Regions from separate parts of the Kitasatospora sp. NPDC087271 genome, predicted to be linked through region 1. Evidence: riboswitches for the same ligand, from Rfam matches in the RefSeq annotation. Region 1 holds a riboswitch; the other holds the start of a gene.
What was found. Region 1 has a riboswitch for cobalamin ahead of ACIO9K_RS14870 (HoxN/HupN/NixA family nickel/cobalt transporter). Riboswitches for the same ligand answer to the same signal wherever they lie in the genome.
Positions count from the first base shown of each region.

Region 1 (5,478 bases):
GGCCGGTGAGTTGGCAGTGGGCGGACATGGGTGCTCCCTGACGTCCGGGAATGGGCGGGACGGAGCTCACGTTACACCAGATGAAAATGACTTCCATTTCGGTGTACGGTTTCGCCCCAGCCCCGAACACCCCGCCAACCCGGGAGGACACCCATGGCCCGCAGCGAACTGCGCCCCGTCATCAAGCTCCGCTCCACCGCCGGCACCGGCTACACGTACGTGACCCGCAAGAACCGCCGCAACGACCCTGACCGGATGATCCTGCGCAAGTACGACCCGGTCGCGCGCCGGCACGTCGACTTCCGCGAAGAGCGCTGAACCCCGCCCGCCCGACGACCGGCACCGACCCGCAGCGACGAAACGGCGCCTCCCCCGGGATCCCGGGGGAGGCGCCGTCGCTGCTCGCTGCCGTCGCTGATCGCAGCCGTCGCTACTCGGCGGCCACCCAGCGCTTCTCCACCCGGGCCAGCTTCCAGTAGGCGATCGCCGCGGCCCAGACCACCACGAACAGCCCGGCGATCGCGTAGCCGACGTTGTCCAGCGAGATGCCCGCGATCCAGCCGGTGACCGGGTCGGTCAGATCGAGCTTCTCGTGCAGCACGCCGACCAGTTCGATGGTGCCGATGACGAAGGCCACCGCGATCGACAGCCCGGTGATCGTCAGGTTGTAGTACACCTTCCGGACCGGGTTCGCGAAGGCCCACTGGTACGCGAAGTTCATGAACGTCCCGTCCAGGGTGTCGAACAGGCTCATCCCGGCCGCGAACAGCAGCGGCAGGCAGACGATCGCGTACCAGGGCAGCCCGGCCGCCGCGCCCGACCCGGCCATCACCATCAGGGTGACCTCGGTCGCGGTGTCGAAGCCCAGCCCCAGCACCATGCCCACCGGGAACATCTGCCCGGGCCGGGTGATCGACCGGGTCGCCCGGTTCAGCACCCGGGCCATGAAGCCGCGCGAGTTGAGGTGCTCCTCCAGCTGCGCCTCGTCGTACGACCCGGCCCGCATCGCCCGGAACACCTTGAGTATGCCGAGCAGCGCGGCCAGGTTGAGCGCGCCGATCAGGTAGAGGAACGCGCCGGAGGCCGTCGTGCCGACCATCCCGAGCCACTTGTGGGTGGCCGAGTCGTCGTCCATCAGCGTGCTGGCCAGCTGCGCGCCGCCCGCCACCAGGGCGGCCATCAGCACCACCATCGAGGAGTGCCCGAGGGCGAACCAGAAGCCGACCGAGACCGGCCGCTTGCCGTCCGCCATCAGCTTGCGGGTGGTGTTGTCGATCACCGCGATGTGGTCGGCGTCGAAGGCGTGCCGCATGCCGAGGGTGTACGCGGTGATCCCGAGGCCCACCCCGAAGACCTGGGTGCCGACCGCGTAGTTGTGGGGCGCGACCAGGAAGACGAGCGTCCCGAAGGCCACCACGTGCATGGCCAGGATCACCCCCATCAGCCCGGCCGTGCGGACGGTGTCCTCGCGCTTCCAGCGGAACGTGGGCAGCACGGACGGTGTCGCCGGCGCCTCGGCGGCGGCGGCGGTTTCGGGCAGGGTCATTCGGGTCACGCTCCAGCACCTCGTGGAAACACTTCGTGAGATGCCGTGGCCGGTCTCCTGGCTTACGGGGGTCCCGTACCCGCCTTCCCAGGTGCGCGAGGCTCCCAGTGGCGTCGTGGGTACGGACGTCTCTCCATCGTCGACGATCACGATGGCCCGATCACAGTGGCGAGGGCCGCTCCGGACTGGGACCCCTGAGGATCCGTCACCGGTCTTCCCGAGCACCACGGCGGGGAACACCGTAGGGGCCAGGACCCACCCTTGCAAGGCTGCGCACCTGCGCAGGTGTCCAGGATCACAGGCCCCCTCCTGCAACAATGTGCGCATGCATCTCGTACCGGCCGACCGCGCGGGCCACCGCACCATCGACGGACACCGGGTCTGCGAGGCCATCGCCGCGATCGGCGACCCCGCGCACGTCCGCACCTGGGCCGAGCGGTTCTCCCTGCTCGCCGACCCCGGGCGGCTCGCCCTCCTGCTCGCCCTCCACCGGGCCGGCCCGCTCGCCGTCTCCGACCTCGCCGTCGCCACCGGCATGCGCGACCCCGCCGTGTCCCAGGCCCTGCGGCTGCTCCGCACCGCGGGCGTGGTCACCGGAGACAAGGACGGGCGGGTCGTGCGCTACCGGCTCGTGGACGAGGCCCTGCGCCCCCTCCTCGACGCGTGCGCCGCCGCCGAACACCACGAGCCCAACACGGCCGTCGGCTGACCGGCTCCCCCCCCCCCCCCCCGGAGGACGCGCCGGGGCCCGGCCGGAGCAACCCTCGAACGCGGTCAGGCCGCCTGGCAGGCGGGGCACCAGAAGAGGTTGCGCGCGGCGTGCTGCTCCGTCCGGACGTCGGTGCCGCAGACCAGGCAGGGCATCGCGGCCCGCCGGTAGACGTACACCTCGCCGCCGTGGTCGTCGACGCGCGGCGGGCGGCCCATCGCCTCGGGGGTGTGCTCGGGGCGGACGGTGTCGATCCGGCCCGCGCCGACGCCCTCGTGCATCAGGGCGACCAGGTCGGCCCAGATCGCGTCCCACTCGCCCCGGGTGAGGTCGCGGCCGGCGCGGTGCGGGTTGATCCCGTGGCGGAACAGCACCTCGGCCCGGTAGACGTTGCCCACCCCGGCCAGCACCTTCTGGTCCATCAGCAGCGCGGCGACGGTCGTCCGGCTGGCCGATATCCGGCGCCAGGCGGCCTGCGGGTCGGCGTCGGCGCGCAGCGGGTCGGGGCCCAGCCGGGCCGCGACGGCGGCCTTCTCCGCGCCGGTGACCAGCGCGCAGGTGTTGGGGCCGCGCAGGTCTGCGTAGCCGTCGTCGTTGGCCAGCCGCAGCCGGACCAGGCCGACCGGCTCGGGCGCGGGCCCGGTGCCGAAGGCGAAGCCGCCGTAGAGGCCGAGGTGGACGTGCACCCAGGCGCCCTCCTCGAAGCCGAGGAACAGGTGCTTGCCGACGGCTTCGGCCGCGGTGAGCAGCTGCCCGTCGATGGCCTTGGCCTCGTCGGCGAACCGGCCCTGCGGGCTGGACACCTCGACCGGGCGGCCGCCGAAGGCCTTCCGGTTCTCGGCGGCGAGGCGGTGGATGATGTGGCCTTCCGGCACGGGCGTCAGCTCCCCCGGGGTGGTTCGACAGGACCCGCACATCATCGCAGCCGGCACCGACACCGCCGGATCGTCGCAGGTCAGCGCACCGGCATGCCCATCAGCCGGGCCAGGATGACGCGGTCCAGCTCGGCGGCGGTGCCGGCCACGTCCAGGTACGAGTTGTCGATGATCGGCAGCCCGGAGTTGTACCAGCCGGCCATCCGGCCGTGGATCCGCGCCACCTCCTCGTCACCGAGCCGCCGGGTGCCGCCGCGCCGGGCGTTGCGGTGCAGCACGGAGTCCAGGCTGGGCAGCAGCACGACCGGGATCATGCCGGGGCCGATGTGCCGCTTCCAGCCGCCGAGGCCGATGGCCGGGCGGTCCGGGAAGACGGCGTCGTCGATGATGCAGGAGATGCCGTTGGCGAGGTAGTTGCGGCAGGCGAAGCCGCAGGTGCGGCGGGCCAGCCGGTACTGCGCCTCGGAGGCGTCGTTCCAGCCGGACTGCGGGTTGGCGAAGCCGGACTGCACCCACTCGCGGACGTCGTCCAGGCTGATGTGCGCGGTCGGGCTGGGCCGGCGCTCGGCCCAGTACCGGGCGACGGTGGTCTTGCCGGCCCCGGCCGGGCCGATCAGCAGGACGGCGATCGGACTGGTGGGCGCGTGCCGCTGCGGCGGGTGGGCGGGGAGTTGCACGGGCGTGCCGGAGGGCAGCACGAAGTGCCCGGTGGACCCGACGGGGACCGGCGCGCCGGGCGCGGGTGCGGCCGGGGCGGGCGCGGCAACAGGAGCGGGCGGCACCGGAGCGGCCGGAACCGGCGGCGCGGCGGCGGGAACAGGAGCCGGAGCGGGCGGCACCGGCGGCGGCGCGGCGGCCCCCGACGGCTGCGGCCCCGGCGGAGCGACGGGACGCGGCGGGACCTGCCCGCCCCCGGCGTACTGCGTCACGGTCACCTCCCGACACCTCTCAGCGGGGAGACTACACGGCGGCCCGGCGGCGGGCACAGTCCGCCACCGGGCCGCTGACCAGGCGTCAGCGCGTGGTGAGTTGCTCGGCCAGGGCGCGCAGGGCCAGCTCGTACGAGCCGAGCCCGAACCCCGCGATGGTGCCGGAGGCCACCGCGGCGATCACCGAGGTGTGCCGGAAGGTCTCCCGGGCGTACGGGTTGGAGATGTGCACCTCGATCAGCGGCGCGGTGCGCTGCGAGGCGGCGTCCCGCATCGCGTACGAGTAGTGCGTGAACGCACCCGGGTTGATCACCACGGGCACCTTGCCGTCGGCCGCCTCGTGCAGCCACTCCACCATCTGCTGCTCGGAGTTGGTCTCGTGCACCTCGACCTCGAAGCCGAACTCCTTGCCGAGCGCGGTGCAGCGCTCGACCAGCCCGGCGTAGGAGGTGGCGCCGTAGACGTCCGGCTCGCGGCTGCCGAGCCGCCCGAGGTTGGGGCCGTTGAGCACCATGACCCTGGTCACGCCGAGACCTCCGCGTAGGCGGCGACCAGCAGGGACGGGTCGGGGCCCTCCAGGACGGAGGTCTTGCCGAGGCCGTCCAGGACGATGAAGCGGATCAGGTCGCCGCGCGACTTCTTGTCGATCTTCATGGCGTCCAGCAGCTTCGGCCAGGCGTCCGCCTGGTAGCGCAGCGGCAGGCCGACGGAGGCCAGCACGGTGCGGTGCCGGTCCGCCGTCTCGTCGTCCAACCGGCCCGCCAGGCGGCCGAGTTCGGCGGCGAAGACCATGCCGATGGAGATCGCGGCGCCGTGCCGCCACTTGTAGCGCTCGTTGCGCTCGATGGCGTGGCCGAGGGTGTGGCCGTAGTTGAGGATCTCGCGCCGGCCGGACTCCTTGAGGTCCCCGGAGACCACGTCGGCCTTGACCTGGATGGCGCGGCGGATCAGCTCGACGGTGTGCGTGCCGTCCGGGGTCTTGGCGCCCTCCGGGTCGGCCTCGATCAGGTCGAGGATGGCCGGGTCGGCGATGAAGCCGCACTTGATGACCTCGGCGAGGCCGGAGACGTAGTCGTGCTTGGGCACGGTCGCCAGGGTGTCGAGGTCGGCCAGCACGCCCACCGGCGGGTGGAAGGCACCGACCATGTTCTTGCCCTCGGCGATGTTGATGCCGGTCTTGCCGCCGACGGCCGCGTCGACCATGCCGAGCAGCGTGGTGGGCATGGAGATCCAGCGGACGCCGCGCAGCCAGGTCGCGGCGACGAAGCCGGCCAGGTCGGTGGTGGCGCCGCCGCCGAGGCCGACGACGACGTCGCTGCGGGTGAAGCCGGTCTGCCCGAGCACCGACCAGCAGTACGCGGCGACCTCGGCGCTCTTGGCGTCCTCGGCGTTGGGCACCTGGAGCGCGATCGCCTCGTA
Region 1 covers NZ_JBIUYQ010000007.1:211,413-216,890, reverse strand. The annotation lists gene rpmB (50S ribosomal protein L28) at 1-28, opposite strand, end outside; gene rpmG (50S ribosomal protein L33) at 154-318, shown strand; gene ACIO9K_RS14870 (HoxN/HupN/NixA family nickel/cobalt transporter) at 431-1,546, opposite strand; cobalamin riboswitch at 1,576-1,790, opposite strand; gene ACIO9K_RS14865 (metalloregulator ArsR/SmtB family transcription factor) at 1,872-2,255, shown strand; gene ACIO9K_RS14860 (DNA-formamidopyrimidine glycosylase family protein) at 2,321-3,130, opposite strand; gene ACIO9K_RS14855 (AAA family ATPase) at 3,211-4,065, opposite strand; gene aroQ (type II 3-dehydroquinate dehydratase) at 4,145-4,573, opposite strand; gene aroB (3-dehydroquinate synthase) at 4,582-5,478, opposite strand, start outside.

Region 2 (5,478 bases), on a different contig from region 1:
GGCGAGTTCGAGGTCGTGCAGCGCGGCTACCGTGGTGATGCCCAGCCCGCGTACGGTGCCGAGGAAGCCGAGTTGGTGGCGTAGGTCGAGGTGGTTGGTGGGCTCGTCGAGCAGGAGCACGCCGGGCTCCTGCACCAGTGCCCGCGCGAGCTGGACCCGCTGCCGCTCGCCACCCGACAGCGTCGGCCAGGACCGGTCGAGCAGGTGGCCGACGTCGGCTGCGGCCACGGCCGCGGCGAACACGGACCGCTCGTGGGCGTCGGTGGCGGAGTTCGCCGGCACGGGCCAGCGGCTGCGGTGCGGCGTGCGGCCGAGATCGATGACCTGACGGACCGGCAGCGACAGCCGGGTGTCCGCCTGCTGCTCCATGAAGGCCACCTGTCGTGCTCGTCGGCGGGCCGTGAGTGCGTGGAGATCCTCTCCGTCCAGGAGGACCCGACCCTCGCTCGGCCGGGTCAGTCCGGCGACCGCGCGCAGCAAGGTGGTCTTCCCGGCGCCGTTGGGTCCGAGCAGGCCCGTGATCCGGCCGGGGGCGAACGCGAGCGAGACCGCGTCCAGCAGCGTGGCTCCGCCGATGCTCACGCGGAGCTCCTCCGTGCGCAGCTCGGCGGGGGGCGTCACCGTCACTGCCCCCTCCCGTCGGCCCGCCCCTGGCGCCACAGCAGCCAGGCGAAGAAGGGCGCTCCGAGCCCGGCCGTGATGACGCCGACGGGGATCTCCCGGTCGGGGAGGACCGAGCGCGCCACGATGTCGCTGCCCACCAGGAGGGACGCGCCCACCAGTGCCGACACGGGCAGCAGGAGGGCGTGGCGCGGGCCGCAGACGAGACGGACGACATGCGGTACGACCAGGCCGAGGAACCCGATGACGCCGGTGTGGGCGACCAGGCACGCGGTTACCAGCGCGGCGGTGGCGACGAGGACCCAGCGGGTGCGCTCGACGTGGACGCCGAGGGAGCGGGCGGCGGTCTCGCCGAACGCGAAGGCGTCCAGGTCGCGGGCCGAGGAGGCCAGGACCGTGACACCGGCCAGCGCGACCGCGGTCAGGAAGACGGCGGTGGGCCACCGCACGCCGGCGACCGAGCCCAGCGTCCACTCCATGACACCGCGCGCCGCGTTGCGGTCCCCGAGGACCAGCACGACGAACGAGGTGTAGGCCCCGCACATCTGTCCCACCGCGATGCCGGCGAGCACGGTCCGGGTGGTCGGTAGCGACCGGGTGCGCGCGCCGGCCAGTGCCAGGACGACGACGGCGGCTAGCAGGGCACCGGCGAAGGCCGCCGTGGACACCGCGCCGGTGCCCACGGCGCCGGACACGCCGACACCGAGGACGATCACGGTGACCGCGCCGGCGGCGGCTCCGTCCGAGATCCCGAGCAGGAAGGGATCGGCCAGGTCGTTCCCGGTCAGCGTCTGCAACACCGCACCGCAGACCGCGAGGCCGGCGCCGGTGGCAGCCGCTCCCAGAACCCGGGGCAGCCGCAACTGCCAGACGATCTGGTCGTCCAGCAGCGTCACGTGCGGGTTGCCCAGCCCGAGACGGCGCACCACGACGTCGATCACCGTCCGGACCGGCTCGTGTTGCGAGCCCACGGCGAGGCCGAGGAGCACGGTGGCCAGGAGCAGGGCCGCACCGATGGCCAGGGCCGCCGTCGCGCGGCCCGGACCAGGGGGCCGCGCGACGGCGGGGTGGGGCGCGGTCATGAACCCGGGTGCAGTCGGCCCAGTCCCGCGGACACCCGGGCGGCACCGTCGGCGAGCAGCACGCCGGGAGTCGACTCCGAGAACGGCACCACCACGAAAGCCTTGCGCTGTACGGCGGTGAGCTTGCTCAGCACCGGGTCGTTCTCCAAGTAGTCGATCTTGGACTGGGCCGTGTCCCAGCCGGCGTCCGCGACCACGATGGCGTCCGGGTCTGCCGCGACGACCTTCTCCCAGCTCACGTTCTGCCAGCCACCGGGCAGGTCCCCGAAGACGTTGCGGGCGCCCACGGCATCGAGAACGAGTTGAGGTCCGCCGTGGCCGGCCCCGACGAACGGCGCCTTGGTGTCCGAGTCGTACCACAGGACCTTCAAGCCCTTGCCAGCGGCCGTTGCCGTGAACTCGGCCAGTTGCTGCTCCTGTTGCTGCTGGATCGCGGCGGCCCGCTCCGTGACACCGAAGACCTTGGCGACGTCGTTCAGTTCGCCCCACACCGCCTGCCAGGTCGTCGGCGGCACCTGGCTCTTGTCCGAGCAGCCGAACGGGGACAGGTACGACGGGATGCCCTGGCCGCGCAGTTCCCCCCGGGTGCCCGCGACCTTGTCGGTGAACGCGCTGGAGTAGGAGGCGTACAGGAAGTCGGGACGGGCCGCGAGGAGCTTCTCCTTCGTCGGGTAGTCCTTGGAGAGCACCGGGACGGAGTCGTAGGCCGCCTTCCACTTCTCCGGGATGGAATCGTCGAGGTAGGCGGTACCGGCCATGCGGGACTGCAGGCCGAGGGCCAGGGCCACCTCGGTGGCACCCTCGTTGAGCGTCACCAGCCGGTCGGGCGGCGCGCCGACCGTCACGGTGGTCCCGCAATTGTCGACGCTGACCGGCGCGGCAGTTCCGGCCGTCCCGCCGGACGTGGTGGGCGCGGGGGCGCCCGTGCAAGCTCCGAGCATGCCGATGAACAGGAAGGCCGCGACCGCCCGGCCGACACGTATCGGACCTGTGGGACGTACGGAACATATCGAACGGAACGGATACGGCAGACCGCTGGGCACGTGTTCTCCAAAACCCTCGTGGAACATGTAGCGCCGTGGCCGGTCTCCTGGCTTCCGCATCAACGCGCCGCGGCCGACCTTCCCGGACGGCTCTTCCAACCCGCCCAGTGGCCCTGACCGCTGGAAAAGCCGGTCAGCGAGGGCCGCGGAACTCCGCGGCAACAGTGGCGAGGGCCGCACCGGACTCAGACCGGTTTCCCGTACACCACGGCGATGGCAAGGTATCAGGCGTGGTCAGGTCGGAGCTGGCCAGCCCGTGGGATGATCGTCTGGACCGTTCCCGGGGGCGGGGGAGGGATCGGCCACGGGGCCCGGCCGGGGGTCTCAGGTGCGGGCGGCGGCGACGATCCAGTTCCTGAACTCGACGGCGTAGTGCCGCAGGTGGTGGTCCAGGACCTCGTCCGGGCACGTGACGGGGAAGTAGGGCGCCGCCACTCGGCCACCTCGCGGCTTCGCAGCAGTTCCTGCTCGTAGGCACGGCGTTGCTGGCCGGCGGTGCTGGCACACCGGCCCGAGCGCTCCCGCGGTCGCTCGGGGTGCGGGCTGAACCTGCCGACCGGCAGGTAGGGATCAATCATCGTCCGCTGATCGTCCGTGAGTTGCCGACGCGTCACAGCCCACAGTCCTCCCTGTTCCGCCCTCGGAGGAGGGTGCAACCAGAAGGCTGATCACTACCTCACACAGGCCCTCATTCCCGCACGTCGTGGCGGTTGGTGAACCAACGAGGTCCGCCGTCCCGTTGAGGCGTGTACCTGACCATCCTCCGATAGAGAGTTGGCTGCCATGACCTCCAAGCGTGTTGTCCAGTCCTCCGTACTGACCGCCGTCCTGGCGCTGAGCGCCGGCTTGGCCCTGGCTCCCGCGGCGCAGGCCGCCGGCCCCTCCGCCGGAACGACGCGGTCGGCCGCCCCAGCGGCGTCCGCCGCCTACGCGGTGCGCAGCACCCAGGTCACCCTGTCGAACCAGACCGGCAGCATGCTCTACCTCGGCTCGGCCACCCTGGCCCACGGGTGCTGGAGCGCCGGCAGTCCTCTGCCCCCGAGCTACATCCTGCCGAACGTGGCCCCCAGCTGGAAAACCGAGTCGTGCGGGTTCCTGACGGGCACCGAGGGGCAGATCGGCTTCGGCGTGGACACCTGGAGCGGGTTGATCCACTGGAGCAACCCCTACGCCGGGTCGAACGTCAACGAGTGCACTGTCGGTGCGGGTCTCACCTGCCAGGTGATCGGCGGCGGGGGGAACAACGCGGAGGTCACCTTCGTGGTGCGGCGCGCCTGAGGCCCGACCCCACCCGGTCGCCCGCCACCTGAACCACGAGTGCCTCCGGCAGGGCGGCCGAAATCGTACCGGCGTCCTGACCGGCCGCCCGCTCCCCATCCTCCCGAGCGGGTTGCGGTGCCGGATCGGTCCGGGGAGTGCGGCGCGGCCGCTCTGCGGGCGGCGACCTCGGTCGTCGGCTCCCGGGCGGCGCGCGGCGCGGTCTGGCTGCGCCGAACCGGTCGCGGCGGCTCCGTACGACCTTGTCGCGTCCGCGAGCCGCAGCAGGGCTGCCGGGGCGTCACGTTCCCGGTCGTGGGCGGAATGGGGATCGGCTGCCGTCCCTGCGTCGAGCACCGCCTCAAGGGTGCTAACTTAGGCAAGCCTAACCAAGACGCGCGACCACACAGCCCAGGGGGGCACCATGGCAGACCAACCGACCCGCCGGACACCGCAGGCGCGCGAAGCACAGGTGCTGCGCACCGAGCGGATCACACCGCACATGGTGCGCCTGGTCCTCGGCGGTGCGGGGTTGGAGGACTTCGACGCCACCGAGTTCACCGACCACTACATCAAGGTGCTCTTCACGCCCGAGGGCGTGAGCTACCCGGAGCCCTTCGACATGGCGCGGATCCGCGAGGAGTTCCCGCCCGAGCAGCGGCCGATCACCCGGACGTACACCGTGCGGGCCTGGGACCCGGCCCTGCGCGAGCTGACCATCGACTTCGTGGTGCACGGTGACGAGGGCCTGGCCGGGCCCTGGGCGGCCCGCGCACAGCCCGGCGAGACGGTGCGCTTCCTGGGCCCCGGCGGCGGCTACGCCCCCGACGCGAGCGCCGACTGGCACCTGCTGGTGGGCGACGAGAGCGCGCTGCCCGCGATCGCCGCGGCGCTGGAGCGGATGCCGGCCGATGCCGTGGTGCACGCCTTCGTCGAGGTCGCGGACGCCGCGGAGGAGCAGAAGATCGTCTCGCCCTCCGGGGCCGAGATCAGCTGGCTGCACCGCGGTGCCCGCCCGGTGGGCGAGGCGCTGGTCGAGGCGGTGGGCGCGCTGGAATTCCCCGCCGGCACGGCATCCGCGTTCGTGCACGGTGAGGCGGGCTTCGTGAAGGAACTGCGGCGTCTGCTGCGCGTGGAGCGAGGCATCCCGCGCGAGCGGCTATCGGTCTCGGGCTACTGGCGGTCCGGTCAGAGTGACGAGGCCTGGCGGGCGGCCAAGCGCGAGTGGAACGCCCAGGTGGAGGCCGAGCAGGAGTCGGCCGGCTGATCTACGCGGCCGGGCAGCCGCCCCTCCCCGGCCTCTGCCCGCCCCCGGCGGCCCCCCGCCGCCCGCACTCCCGCCTTCGTCGACGCTGTACACGGAATCGTTGTCCTCACCGCGCATGCCTCCGGCCCAGTACCGGTTTCATGATCACTGAGGGAGAATTCCAGGAGGCCAATTCGGCGCAGTCGACAGGGGGTTGGGCGATGTCGAG
Region 2 covers NZ_JBIUYQ010000009.1:158,405-163,882, forward strand. The annotation lists gene ACIO9K_RS17870 (ABC transporter ATP-binding protein) at 1-582, opposite strand, end outside; gene ACIO9K_RS17875 (iron chelate uptake ABC transporter family permease subunit) at 624-1,703, opposite strand; gene ACIO9K_RS17880 (ABC transporter substrate-binding protein) at 1,700-2,644, opposite strand; cobalamin riboswitch at 2,766-2,971, opposite strand; gene ACIO9K_RS17885 (hypothetical protein) at 3,530-4,024, shown strand; gene ACIO9K_RS17890 (siderophore-interacting protein) at 4,428-5,270, shown strand; gene ACIO9K_RS17895 (hypothetical protein) at 5,471-5,478, shown strand, end outside.
Region 2: linked by a shared signal. The riboswitch ahead of ACIO9K_RS17880 (ABC transporter substrate-binding protein) and the one ahead of ACIO9K_RS14870 (HoxN/HupN/NixA family nickel/cobalt transporter) in region 1 are both predicted to bind cobalamin.